Regions from separate parts of the Bacteroides sp. RTP21281st1_H5_RTP21281_210402 genome, predicted to be linked through region 1. Evidence: riboswitches for the same ligand, from Rfam matches in the RefSeq annotation. Region 1 holds a riboswitch; the other holds the start of a gene.
What was found. Region 1 has a riboswitch for cobalamin ahead of AB5443_RS09485 (TonB-dependent siderophore receptor). Riboswitches for the same ligand answer to the same signal wherever they lie in the genome.
Positions count from the first base shown of each region.

Region 2: another riboswitch for cobalamin. It lies ahead of AB5443_RS05575 (DUF4465 domain-containing protein); the one in region 1 lies ahead of AB5443_RS09485 (TonB-dependent siderophore receptor).

Region 1 covers NZ_JBCOWR010000005.1:144,706-150,988, forward strand. The annotation lists gene AB5443_RS09475 (DUF4465 domain-containing protein) at 1-499, opposite strand, end outside; gene AB5443_RS09480 (YncE family protein) at 534-2,516, opposite strand; gene AB5443_RS09485 (TonB-dependent siderophore receptor) at 2,526-4,568, opposite strand; cobalamin riboswitch at 4,753-4,962, opposite strand; gene AB5443_RS09490 (DUF5106 domain-containing protein) at 5,277-6,221, opposite strand.
Region 2 covers NZ_JBCOWR010000003.1:11,063-17,345, forward strand. The annotation lists gene AB5443_RS05570 (PKD-like domain-containing protein) at 1-1,356, opposite strand, end outside; gene AB5443_RS05575 (DUF4465 domain-containing protein) at 1,484-2,452, opposite strand; cobalamin riboswitch at 2,612-2,804, opposite strand; gene AB5443_RS05580 (IS110 family transposase) at 3,020-4,099, shown strand; gene AB5443_RS05585 (hypothetical protein) at 4,885-5,367, shown strand; gene AB5443_RS05590 (hypothetical protein) at 5,793-6,260, shown strand; gene AB5443_RS05595 (hypothetical protein) at 6,257-6,283, shown strand, end outside.

The sequences.
Region 1 (6,283 bases):
ACCAACTTCCTTTCTTGAAAGCTGTCGCCCAGCCATCGCCTTCTGTCATTCCAATGTAGGCATTTTTGCTATTAGTTATCCATAGGCCTTTAATTGTATATTGAGAATTAATAATTGATAGAGTGGCGGGGGTGAAATTGTCACTATAAACTCCCATATACACTTTTCCTGTTTTTACACTTCCACAATTGGGTTGGCAATCTGATATATGGTTGGTTTTGTTGGTATAAGTAAAACCTGCAAAGCTATATCCTTGTCCCCAATCATTGTAATAATGGTCAAAAGTTACATAGTTTTGTGGGTCATTGAATGTATCTTTAAAATAAAATTCCGGTTTCTCGGTACTAGTTGAGATAAATTCACTTTCTGCCTCAGTTAGTAGGCTTTCGAAACTAATGACAACTTCTTTTTTATCACCATCTTTTGTTTCATCGTCACTATCACTACATCCGCAAAAAGCGAACACAGATACTAATAAGAATAAAGATAACTTTTTCATGTTTTTGCTCTAATTTTAATTATTAATTGTTTGATTATTTTTCGTAATGTAAGTTCTCTACAGTGACGACTTCGGTAGATATTTCTCCTGTCCAGCCTATGTCTTGATTGACGGCAGTATAGATTTTTACGAAGTCTATTTTGTCTAATAACACAGGTTGTCCGTTTTGGTCTACTGCCCAGTCTATTTTAAATTGACAGTATTCGGTTTTGTTGGGATGATTATCTGCATATCCCCAAGGGTAACAATAGCCTACCCAAACATTGCCTTCTTCCACAGCATTGTCTTTTAGACGTGTCCCATGGAAAGTTATTTCGTCTTCTTCTATCCAGTTAGGATAATAAGAGTCCTGTTGATGGAATGTATTACGCTTAATCAATCCTTCTTTTCCTTGGTTGTCTGTCCAACGCACATCGCCATTGACCGGTTGAGGACGATAATAGGTGATTTCGTAATTACGTATTTCTGTATCTTTTCCGTACTCACTACCTGCCAACTCATACCATTCATCGTCAGGTATCCCATTATTGTTTATATCTTTTGAGACTAGTACAATTCCTGGTTCAGCATTTCCGCCAAGTGCTCCTGTACCTGTGTTCTTGTTGTATGTAGCATTTCCCCATATCTTGAAGTCATATTTTCCTTTGATGTTAGGGATAGGCTGTGGGAATCCTAGTATAATATAACCACCGAATCCACCTAGAGAAATAACAGATTTCTTCTTGACCTTTTCTGTGGCACGTTCTAAAATTTGTTCGGTAGTAAATCCATTTTCATAAGCCGACGTACTCGTATTGATAAACTGTCCGGGAGCCGGTTTGTACTCCCATACTTTATTGGCGAAAGCCAATGAATTTTCAGTTTCTTCGGTATTACCATCAATATCACTTTGTGAAGCTTTGTCGCTAAATACAATCGTGTTAGGATTCAGTCCGATATTATTCAGACGGAATTGTAGTTGTCCTTGTTGGTTGAAACAGAGCAAATCTCCATATATGGTATAATCATAAGCATCTGTGATATAAACGTTACCACTGTAAGGGTTCACATTGATACCGTAAGGAGTATCAATGCTTGTTCCATCCGTAATGAAATTCTCACGAACGGTTTTTCCTGTTTTCAGATTGAATGTCTTGATAGAAGATGTTTGCGTACTATAATTGTAATTGTATAGATAGGCTATTTCTCCGTCAATGGCAAAGTTTTGTACTTTCTCATTGTAGTGAGTTACTTCATTTGTTTGACAGTCTATTTTGGCAAAGTTGTAATTTCCGGCTTCCACATCTTCTCCGCGGGTTGCTACATAAACGGTTGTTCCATCCGTACCGGCTACTATTTTACCAGGATTCGATCCTACTGTAATTTTATTAATCTCTTTGAATGTAGCAATATCGACGACAGATACAGTATTGTCTACGCCTGAACCGGATGCATGATCCAAGCCACCGGAATTGGAAATATATAACTTTCCGTTTTGTACACAAATTCCGTCGGGATTACGTCCTACTGATGCGACGCCATCTATAGTGAGGGAAGTTGTATCTATTCGTGTCACTGTTCCATCGTATGAACATACATAGGCTTTTTCTTTATGGAAAGCAATGTATCTTGGCTCTCGTGAACTTCCGTTTTCAGCCTGTATTTGAATTTGCTTCAAAGAGTTTCCTGTACGGAAATCTACTACTTCTACTGTACTGGAAACATTGACAATGACATATATCTTGCCGCCATAAATAGCTAAATCATTTGCCGTATCTCCCAATCCCCGATGATTGATTGTATTAAAATAGTTGCGTACCATTCTCTGGTTGCCAAAAGAGAAACGCATCAATGAACTGTTGTTCTGATTGAATAGTCCTTCACACAGCACATAGAGTTCGGCCGTATCCGTTTCGGTCGGGTCACCCGCAATATCCGAGGTAAAAGGCTTGTCTTCCATATCATCACAAGCTGTGAATAATAATAGTAGCGGCAGACAGAACCAAAATATATATGTTAATTTCTTTTTCAAATCCATATCCTGCTTTTAGTATATTATTTTTAGCGTTGCTCTTACCGAACGTCCCGGCATCGGAAAGTATCGTACTATCTCATAATTCTTATCCATCAGGTTCAGTACTTCCACACTGAGCGAACTTGTAACTTTTCTTATCTGGAAGTCGCGGCTTGCCGAGATACTGTGGTCACTGTAACTATCCAGTCGGTTTGCTGCGATGTTCTGTCCCACTGTATAGCGTTTTCCCGAATAAAGGAATGAGTAAGACATATTTATCCATGGAGTTTCGATTCCTGCCTGCCCTGAAGCTGAAACACGGGGAGTATAGGCTATCTGATGTTTATAAGTCGACTTATCCTTATTCGAATCAGGGTCAGTGACATCCAACGCCCGTTGATATGTATAATTACCGGACAGGTTGATGCGTATTTTCTCCCAAGGTTGAAGAGACAAGTTTCCTGTGACGTCGATACCTTTAATATCTACACTTCCCAAGTTTCTCATACTCCAAATTGCAAGGTTCTTGGTGGGATAGGCGATTATTTTATCCGTTACTTTGTTATAGTATGCATCAACGGTTGCAGAAAGATAAGGAAGGAATGAGCATACATTCTTGCTGTATGTCAGACCGATATTATATTGCTTCGCATTCTCAGGCTTTAGTTTGGTGTTTCCTACTTCCTGATAGTATAAGTCATTGAAGCTAGGCAGACGGAAAATGTCTTTATAGAAGAAACGGATACGGAACTCTTCGTTACGGAACGGCTTGAATGAAGCGCTGACATAAGGCGTTAATTTGCGGTGATTGCCGGCGCTGCCGCCCTCTTTCACATCTTCATTGATGATGGTTGCCAGGGCGGATGCGGAGATTGTCAGCCAGTCATTCACGTACTTTCCGGCAAAAGCGGTCAGCCATGAGTAGCGGGTGGGTTGCGCAAAATTAGCAAGATTAGTATCCATGGTATTGATACTTCCATCTGTAGAAAGAGAGAATGAAAGATTACTCAGCAATCTGTATAATACCGATGCTGAAAGATAATATTCCTGCTGATAATAGCTGTTCTCCGTTTTCCCTAAAGAGTTTTTAGTGTCGGGGTCTAAATAGCGTTGATAACTCCAGTTCCACTTGGCGGAAGTTTGGAATACCCATTGCCGGCTGAACTCTTTCTTGTATTGGCTTTGTACGAATGTATTCTTGTCCCAAAGATGCTGCGCAGAGTAGTCGTTATAAAGTGTAGTAGCTTTCGGCAGTCCCCGTGAAGATTGGAAGTAATAAGCTTTCAACCGCCATTGCTTTTTGTCGGAGAAGTTGCCGTAAAGTCCGGCTTCGGCACGAAAAGTCTGCACATCGGTATTTTTTCTTTTCTCCCGTGACGTCAGGTCGTCTGCTGTATTTCCGTAGTGCAGGCTATATGGATATTGTCCGTCCGAAGACATCCATTCGCCATTGGCTGTGACTGTCCATTTTGGGGTGAGTTGCTGCTCTATCAGGACGGACGGATTAACCAGTCCCCACGAACCGGTCTTGAAGGCGGCACTGATATTCGTGCGCTTTCCTTTTTTGAAACGGGGAGTGAGTGTCTGTATATTCAGTATTCCTGCGGAAGCAAAGAAACGTGCCGGTTGGAAGATATTGTCGCTCTGGCCGTTACTGAGTGATAGTTGGTCTACATTGTCAAGAGAGAAACGACCGATGTCTATCTGTCCGGTTTGACAGTCGGTTACGGTGATTCCGTCATAACCTACGGCTGTATGCTGTGCTCCCAGGCTACGTATGGATACGGTTTTCAGTCCGCCGATACCACCGTAATCTTTCACGGTCACTCCGGCAAAGTGCTTTACTGCGTCGGAAACCTGCAAAGCGTGCAGATTCTTCAGTGCATCTTTGGATAGTACCTGCAACGGAGCGCTGGAGCGTACTTCTCTTGTTTGATAAATATCGGAAACGGTTATTTCGGGGATGGAGTAGGTATGCGTTGTATCCACTTTTTGCTGTTGCGCGAAAAGTGTTGCGGATAAAAGTTGGCAGCAGAATGCCGCGCAGATGCTTTTGTATGACATGATATGTTTCATCCTTATCCTACTAGTCTATTTTTTACTTTTAAAAAGTGTCCGGGCGAAATCCCTTCGACCGGACACGCATAAATAAACTTGGCAGAGTTTATTAATTAAAACACACTTTCTCTGAATCAGAGTGATGAATGAAATGATAGACGAATTGTCCGGGTCATTAGACTCAACGCTTTTTCCTCGAAAGCAGTGAAATTGGGTGCATGGCAGGTCTTCTGACTCGTTCCTGTTGCGGGCGCCTTCCCGGAAGTTTCTTTCCAGTGGCTAAAAGTAGGTTGCTCGCAACGAACATATGGAACTTACAGCAGCGGGACTGTTCAGGATTTACACCTGATTCCCTTTTAATCGCTTTCCTCGTGTGTTTTGAGGTCTGCAAACCAATGCGTGGCAAAGATAGGGAGTTTATTTGGCTTTTGCAAAGGGGGCGTTCTTTTTCTTTCGTCTTGATACGAAAGAAAAAGAACCAAAAAGAAAGAATCAAGGCTGCGTTTTTTCAGCTACTCCGGTGTTTCCTCCGGCTAAAGGGCAGAAACTCGCTACGCTCAAACAGTCTGCCCTTCTTGACGCCGGAGAAAACACCTGCGCTTGACGCTGAAAAAACGGGGCCGGGAAACCATGCGGCGTGGGCATGTGCGGTGGGGCATGCGTTACGGCGTGGGCACGTGGTGTGTGGGCGTGTGCTACGGCATGGATGTGCGGTGTGGAAGCTGTTTATTGTTCGCCTTTCATTAGCAGGTATTCTTCGATGGCTTGGACAGGAGCATCCTTCAGAAGTACCGTTTTATCCTTGTTCAATAGGTAGAGGGTGGGGATGGCTTTCAGGTCATACAGTTGTTGTTCTTTGATGATGAATTTCTTGTCGTACCCGTTAATCCATTCTTTGGGGAATTCGTTTAGATGCTTTTTCCACTCATCCAGTTCTTCGTCGGGGTAGATGGAAAGGACTATCAACTTCTTTTGTGCTAAAAGCTGGTTGATGATGGGGGAGTTTTTTAATGCGTCTATTGTTTCTGTACAGGCATGGCATCCGGGGTTGTTGATGAATAATAATGTATAGTCTGCTTTTTGTTGGTAAAGAGAGCCTTGTGTGCCGGAAGCTAGTGTGTAGTTGAAATCCAGCGCTTTGGTGCCGATACGGTTCTTCTGTGCTAATTCGCGACGGGCTTTGGGGCGCACCTTTTCTATTTCTTCCAATATGGGAGAGGCTAGCATTGCGTCTAATACGGGAATGTAGAATTCTTCATTACGCATTGGGGAGTTAGGGTCATACAGATATTTGTCTGCCAGGTCGGTGATGTAAGTGAATACTTTCTTGTCTACATTTGTCCGTTCGATTGTTTTCCGCATCGCTTCCTGTGCAGTTTCCAACGGAACATGATTCAGAATGTCACAATAGTCCGCCCAGGCTTGTTCGGTAACTTCGGGGTGGTGAATGTAGTTGGTGTCGGCAAAGTTCACATTATCCCAATAATGCTTGACAAGGAAGTCGGCACGTTGATCCGGTGCTGTCATCATTGCGGGGATGGATGGCAGGGCAAAGGTCTTGATAGTATCCTGCGCTACTTCGTTTTTGTTTAAGCCGGAAGCATTACCGTTTTTGCAGGCACAGAGACAAAGAAGACATACAATCGGAAGAATATTTATGTTCGTTTTCATGATTGACTATTATTATATTGAACTTCTATGAATTACATGGAAGACAAAGATAATGCCTTTTC
Region 2 (6,283 bases), on a different contig from region 1:
AGTATCCATGTTGGGACCGGGACGGAAATAAGTTACGGCATAGTCCTGAATGGTTTCGGGTTTTCCATATTCAGAACCCTTCAGTTCATACCATTCATCGTTGGGCAAGCCGTCTCCATTGACATCTTGCATTACCCATACAATGCCCGGTTCATTTGACGAATCAAAGGCATTTCCTTTGATGGAAAAATCATAACCGCCTTTGTTTTCGATACTGTGGTCGAATCCTACTACGATATATCCTCCCCAACCTCCAAGAGAAACATATTGTTCATTATCAAGACGTTTTTGTGCGTAAGCACAGGCTGCTTCGTGCGTGCTTTCCCCATTGAAACCTGCTGTATTCGTTTCGTTTACGAATTGTCCCGGAGCCGGAACAAATTCATATACTTTATTGCTGTAAATGGAATTTCCGGCAGCAAAAGGTCTTTTTCCGGCCGCTTCACAACATTTCACCGGAATATTGACACTGACTTCATCGACACCGGAAACAGCAATATTACGAGTGAGGGTTGCTTTTGTTATTTGATTATCGTATTTCACGGTAAAAGTAAGCGTGTGTTCTCCGGTTTTAGAGGGTTTGAAACCGTAAACCAAGGAATTGGCTCCCTCAATCGGTTGCCCGTCCAAAATCCATTGATAAGAAGGCTCGGCACTTATTGATACAAAGGGGCGGACAAACAAAGTACGTCCTAATTCTACGTATTTGGTATTATCCTCGGTGAAATATAAAGATGACGGAACTACGATTTCAATTGGAAGTTTATCGACAACCTCAATAGAAACTGTCTTCTCTGATTGTCCGTCTTCATTCGCTACAGTTAAAGTCAGTTCATAAGTTCCCAACTCATCTTGCTTGAATGTATAAGTATTTTCAGTTCCGACTTCGTTCCCGTTAAGAGTCCACAAATAAGTAGCTCCTTCTGCATTTTGAATGTCGGGAGTAAGGATATATTCACGTCCTGCGACAACTTTAAGCCCTATAGAGGGGGTTACCAATGAAATGACGGGCGGAGCCAATTCATTGACATCCACACGAATTTCTTCCTCTGTGCTGGCATCCCTCGTATCCACACGCAGGGTAACGTAATACGAACCGCATTCGTTGAAAATGTATTTCAATTGAGGCTCATCGGAAATGATACGACCGTTGCATTTCCATGAATAAACGGCGTAATCGACATTCTGATAGGTCGGCTCAATAACGACCTCTTTTCCTATCTTTACAACATAGATTCCGTCTTCGCTGTCCAATTCAATGACAGGAGGCACGGTCACGTCCTGCGATATTTCTTCGTCTTTGTTGCATGCAAATAGAAATATCGTCAAGGAGAATAAAAGCAAATACTTCTTCATTATATTTATAATTTTAACGCTGAAATTCCCTTGAAGAAAGTATTTAATTTCAATCTCCATTGGGATATAATAAAAAGGGGCAAATACTTAGCATTTGTCGTTAAAAAGCATTTGCCCCAAATTCATGTTATTCGTTTACGGTTACATCAATATCGTCTATGGCAACGTAAGCAGGAGTGTTCAATCCGTATGCGCTTGAATCGCTTCCTTTAAAATTGATAGCTACAGTACATACGCTGTCACCTAAACCGCTTAAGTCCACTTGGCTCCAACCAGTACGGATTTGATTGGCCAAGCCTGATTCTGCATCCTTACTGGAATCGAAGTTTGCCAAATAGTATTCTACTTCCTTACCTGTAGGTTTACCCGTCGCATCCAACGCAACAAATACCACCTTAAACCATCCTTTTTGTGCCGACAAAGAGCCTTGTGTAAACGAGTTGCCATCCTTCATGACCAAGTAGGTATAAGTTGTATTGCAGACCCATACACTGTTGAATTTGCCATATTTCGGTGTACCCTTAACTGGCTTCTTTGGAATTTCGACTTTATATCCGGTTGCATTGGTCAAGTAAATCTTGGCGCACTTGTCATAGGTTGCTCCCGCATCATTGTATGAATCGCTATAACCGAAAGCAACGGCAAAATTTTTACCGCTATGACCGCCATTCTTATCATAAACGCTACATTGATTCTCATAATCACCCTGTGTCAGATTATGGAAATTAGAGATGGCAAAACCACCATTCCAAAACTCATATTCCCAAGGCTGTCCGCTTACCCATTCTTGTTCCAAATAGTTAATCGGGAACTGAATGTACGTACCGGTTTGCCCGATTTGAGTGATGTAGCCGGTCGTTACCTGCTTGCCGTTGGCCGTGGCAGAATAGAGATTGTTTCCATACTGGTCAGAAGCCATTACGCTGGAAGGTACGTTATCAAAATTGATAAGCGCATTGGTAGAACTTATCGCGCGGGTTTGAATCGCACTCTCCTCATACGGAGCAAGGAAGTCATCATCGGACGAACATCCTGTGAACACTGCGGCGGCCATTGCTACAACAGCCATTGCCAAGAATTTAAGATTCTTTTTCATAACTCAATTATTAAAAGTTAAACAAAAAAGTTTAATTACACATTCGTTTTCCTTGCGATAGATTTGCAACGAATGAGAAATCGGTTATCAAAAAGAATATTAGGTGTCTTTGGACGAGCCTCTGTTCATTTTAATCTAATGCCAATTATCCCGTGGTCACTAAATCATATCTCATCAAGCAGGTCTTCTGGCTCATCCCGCTTATCGCGCCTTCCCAGCTTTCACCAGTGGCAAAGAGTGCGATAAACTTTAATAGGACTTACAGCTGCGAGTACAGCTCCGGATTTTCACCGGGATTCCCTTTTAATTCCATTCGACGCTTCGATTGGAAACTTGACTGGTGCAAAGTTAATGGTTATTTTTTAATCTCGTTTCTTTTTCCCTAATTTTTATTTCAAGAAAAGATTATTTTATAGTGCGAATTGTATTTTCATGCCAACTAAACATTTATAATCCCTATGTTTACAATCAGGGTAAGCCGCGATGATAGCGGATAAATGAAAAAGCTATCGAGATTTTGGTTAGATTAAAGCTGCAAAACCTTTACTAACTAAAACGACGATAGCCATGAGAGAGCAAAGAAACAAAATTAGTTTCAGAGGACAAAAGATTTATGTAGGAATCGACGTCCATTTGAAGAGTTGGTCGGTTACGGTCTTGTCCGAAACCTCCGTATTGAAGAAGTTTAGCCAGCATCCGAGCCCAGAAGCGTTGTACGGATTTTTAACTCGGAGTTATCCGGGCGCCGAGTATCACTCGGTGTACGAAGCGGGCTTCTGCGGATTTTGGATACACGAGCGTCTGACGGCCTTAGGGATCGACAACATCGTGGTCAATCCGGCCGACGTGCCGACCAAGAGCAGCGAAAAGCTGCGTAAGACCGACACCGTGGACAGCGGTAAGCTGGCGCGGAGTTTAAGAGCCAACGAGCTGAAAGGCATTTATACGCCGGACAGCGTATCGTTGGAGATGCGTTCCTTGATAAGATTGAAGAACTCGATAACCAAAGACACGACCCGTCAGAAGAATCGGCTCAAGTCTCAACTTCGGTATTTAGGCATCGAGATTCCGCAGGAGTTTCTCACTCCGTTTTCCAACTGGTCGAAGCGCTTTTTCGCCTGGTTGAAGGAGATAGAGACGCTCACCCCGAGCGGCCGTCAGGCCCTCGACATTCATATCCGGCATCTGGAAGAGTTACGCCGTCAGAAACTGGAGATGACACGGGCTTTACGGACATTGGCCAAGACGGATCGATTCCGCGAACCGCTGCGGTTGATTATGAGCGTTCCGGGGTTCGGGCAGGCTACGGGAATGGCGTTCCTCTCCGAGATATGCGACATAACCCGCTTCCGCAATGCCGAACAACTGGCTGCCTATATCGGAATGATCCCGATGTGCCACTCCAGCGGAGAGAAAGATGGGACGGGGGATATTACCATACGAAAACACGCCGTTATGCGCTGTAACCTGATAGAAGCGGCATGGGTGGCGGTACGTCAAGACCCTGCGATGAACCTGTTCTATACGGAACAATGCAAACGGATGCCCAAGAGCAAAGCTATCGTAAAGGTCGCCCGCAAACTGGTAAACCGTCTATTCTTTGTGCTGAAACATCAGACCGAATATGTCAATAGTATCGTGTCATAGAGAAACCCTTCCGGTAAACGGATTTTCCCAGAGAGAATACTACATAGTTGTTGCGGCGTTAACGTCCGCTTAAAATAATCTGCTCCTCTGGCCTTTGTAAACTAATAAGGGATATGCGGCAGAGAGCTGACCGCTAAGGAAAATCTGTTTATCGAAGGATTTTTTCGGGTTCTGAAATCTCGGCTTTCGAGAGAGCCAAAGGTGTTAAGCACGATGTGCCTCCGCACCGGCTCGATCAAAGGCCGGCGGAGGCTCTCGTGCCTTGACCTTTGGCCGAGAAGTTCACCAAGAAATGCAATACGCTGTAAATAAGATAAAAACAAATTTAACCGAAAACTTTGATCCAATTTTATTTGGATTGTAACAGGAAAACAACTATGAATAGTCCTTCCCCTTTATGAATAATAACATTTCTCAATTATGGCTTTTTCTCATCTCACGTCAGCAATTCTCTTCGGAGAGGTTTTCTATGCAAAGGTACAGCGTGCGTCCGGTCGTCAAGTACCGCTTTCGCTAACGGTTCCCGGATATTCTTCACGGCAGCCTTCCGCAAATCGAAGATGGGCTTTTAGCCCCCGTCTCGTTGCAGAACAAAGCCGGTCGAGCCGGGTTTTGCCCTTGCACTCGGCGGTTGGGTATTCCGTTCCATCCCGTACACTGTTTACTTGCCTTATCCGTCCTTTTTCCGCTGTCAGTCCTGCATAAAAATCATTCCCCGACGAGAAGCCGAAGAGCTTCAAGAAAAGGGAAACAAGAAAATGTTTGACAATCTAAAATTTACAATTATGCACAGCAGGATTTTTCAAATTTCAACGGAGCCGATAGACAAAGAAAACTATCTGAATGAGGACACACTCCAGCAAGGAGACGGGAGCTTCTATGACTATTGTTCAGAAATAGACGAGGAAAACCGTAAAGAGGATATTGCCAATTTGGTCAATCATGCCTTACCCAACGGAATGTTCGAGCTTATATCCGATGACACCATGCGCTATAATGGTGGAATAGAGCAATGGAAAGAGGAGTATGTCGCCAATATCAAAAAGAGAGCGGATGCTCTTACGGTAGATAATATGTTGGAATGGGGTTCGACCTATTATCTCAAACAGGCAGTAGAAAATCCGTTGGATGTCGCCTATCATTTCTATTTGGATGGCGACGGCTGCCAGTCTTTTGCCGAACAGTCCTTTGCGTTTATGGAGTTTGTTTGTAGGCTTGAACCGGGAACGATACTCTACATCGGAGGAGTTGTTGATTATCACTTCTGATGATTGTCCGAAACATTGGCAATCACCCGCCTCAAAAGCGGGTGGTTGCTCTCTTTTTTGCACAGGCTCCCCGATTACTTTTATAACATACTCTGCCGAGTTTCCGCCATCGGCTTCCCTGCCGGTATATTCCTGTTTTAAGGGTATAATCCCTTCACAGCCCCGACATACGCCGCAGATCTGTTTTCGTGTGCAAAGGTACGGTGGACGAACATGGTTCAAGTACCGCTATCGCTACCTGAAATAAAATTTGACGACAACTTTCCGTAATCGGAGATAACGGTATTTCATAAAATTTCATCGCAGGTTCCTTGTCCGTCGTTCTTGTATCCCCCGTTTGGAACGCACATGAAAACAACCTCTTTGGGCGAAGTCAGAAGACTTCAAGAAAAGGGAAATAAAAAAAATCACTAAATCAAAAGACAATGAACAAGTACGATTTCATCAAGCAAGGCAACCTCCTTTATCGGCACACTGCCGATAACGATGTAGAATGTCGAATTATCTCAACTCCCGAAAAAGTGGATAGCGACAGTATTATTTTAGTCGCAACAGGTTCTTCTGAGATTGAAGTTTTGGCATCGGAGCTATCACCCATTGGCTCATCGAGAAGCCACAAAGAGGAATTTCTGCGCTGGAAGAAAGAGCGTGAAGCCGAGGGCATGGAGTTTTTCAGCCGGTTGTCCGAAGTCATGGAAACAGACAGCGGTTTGGCTGTAGGCGATATGGTGGCGTTTACAAACGACTATGGGGTGGTGTTTGGCCCCAAAGAAGTATTAGCTTTCAGAAAGCCGTGGAATGGCGGTAGATGCGTATATATCGACAGTGATGCCTATTGGTTTCCAGACCGTCCCGGACAGCTTACTATCCTAAGCAAAGGAGGTGCGGAATGACAACAACCGGCATACTCAAACGA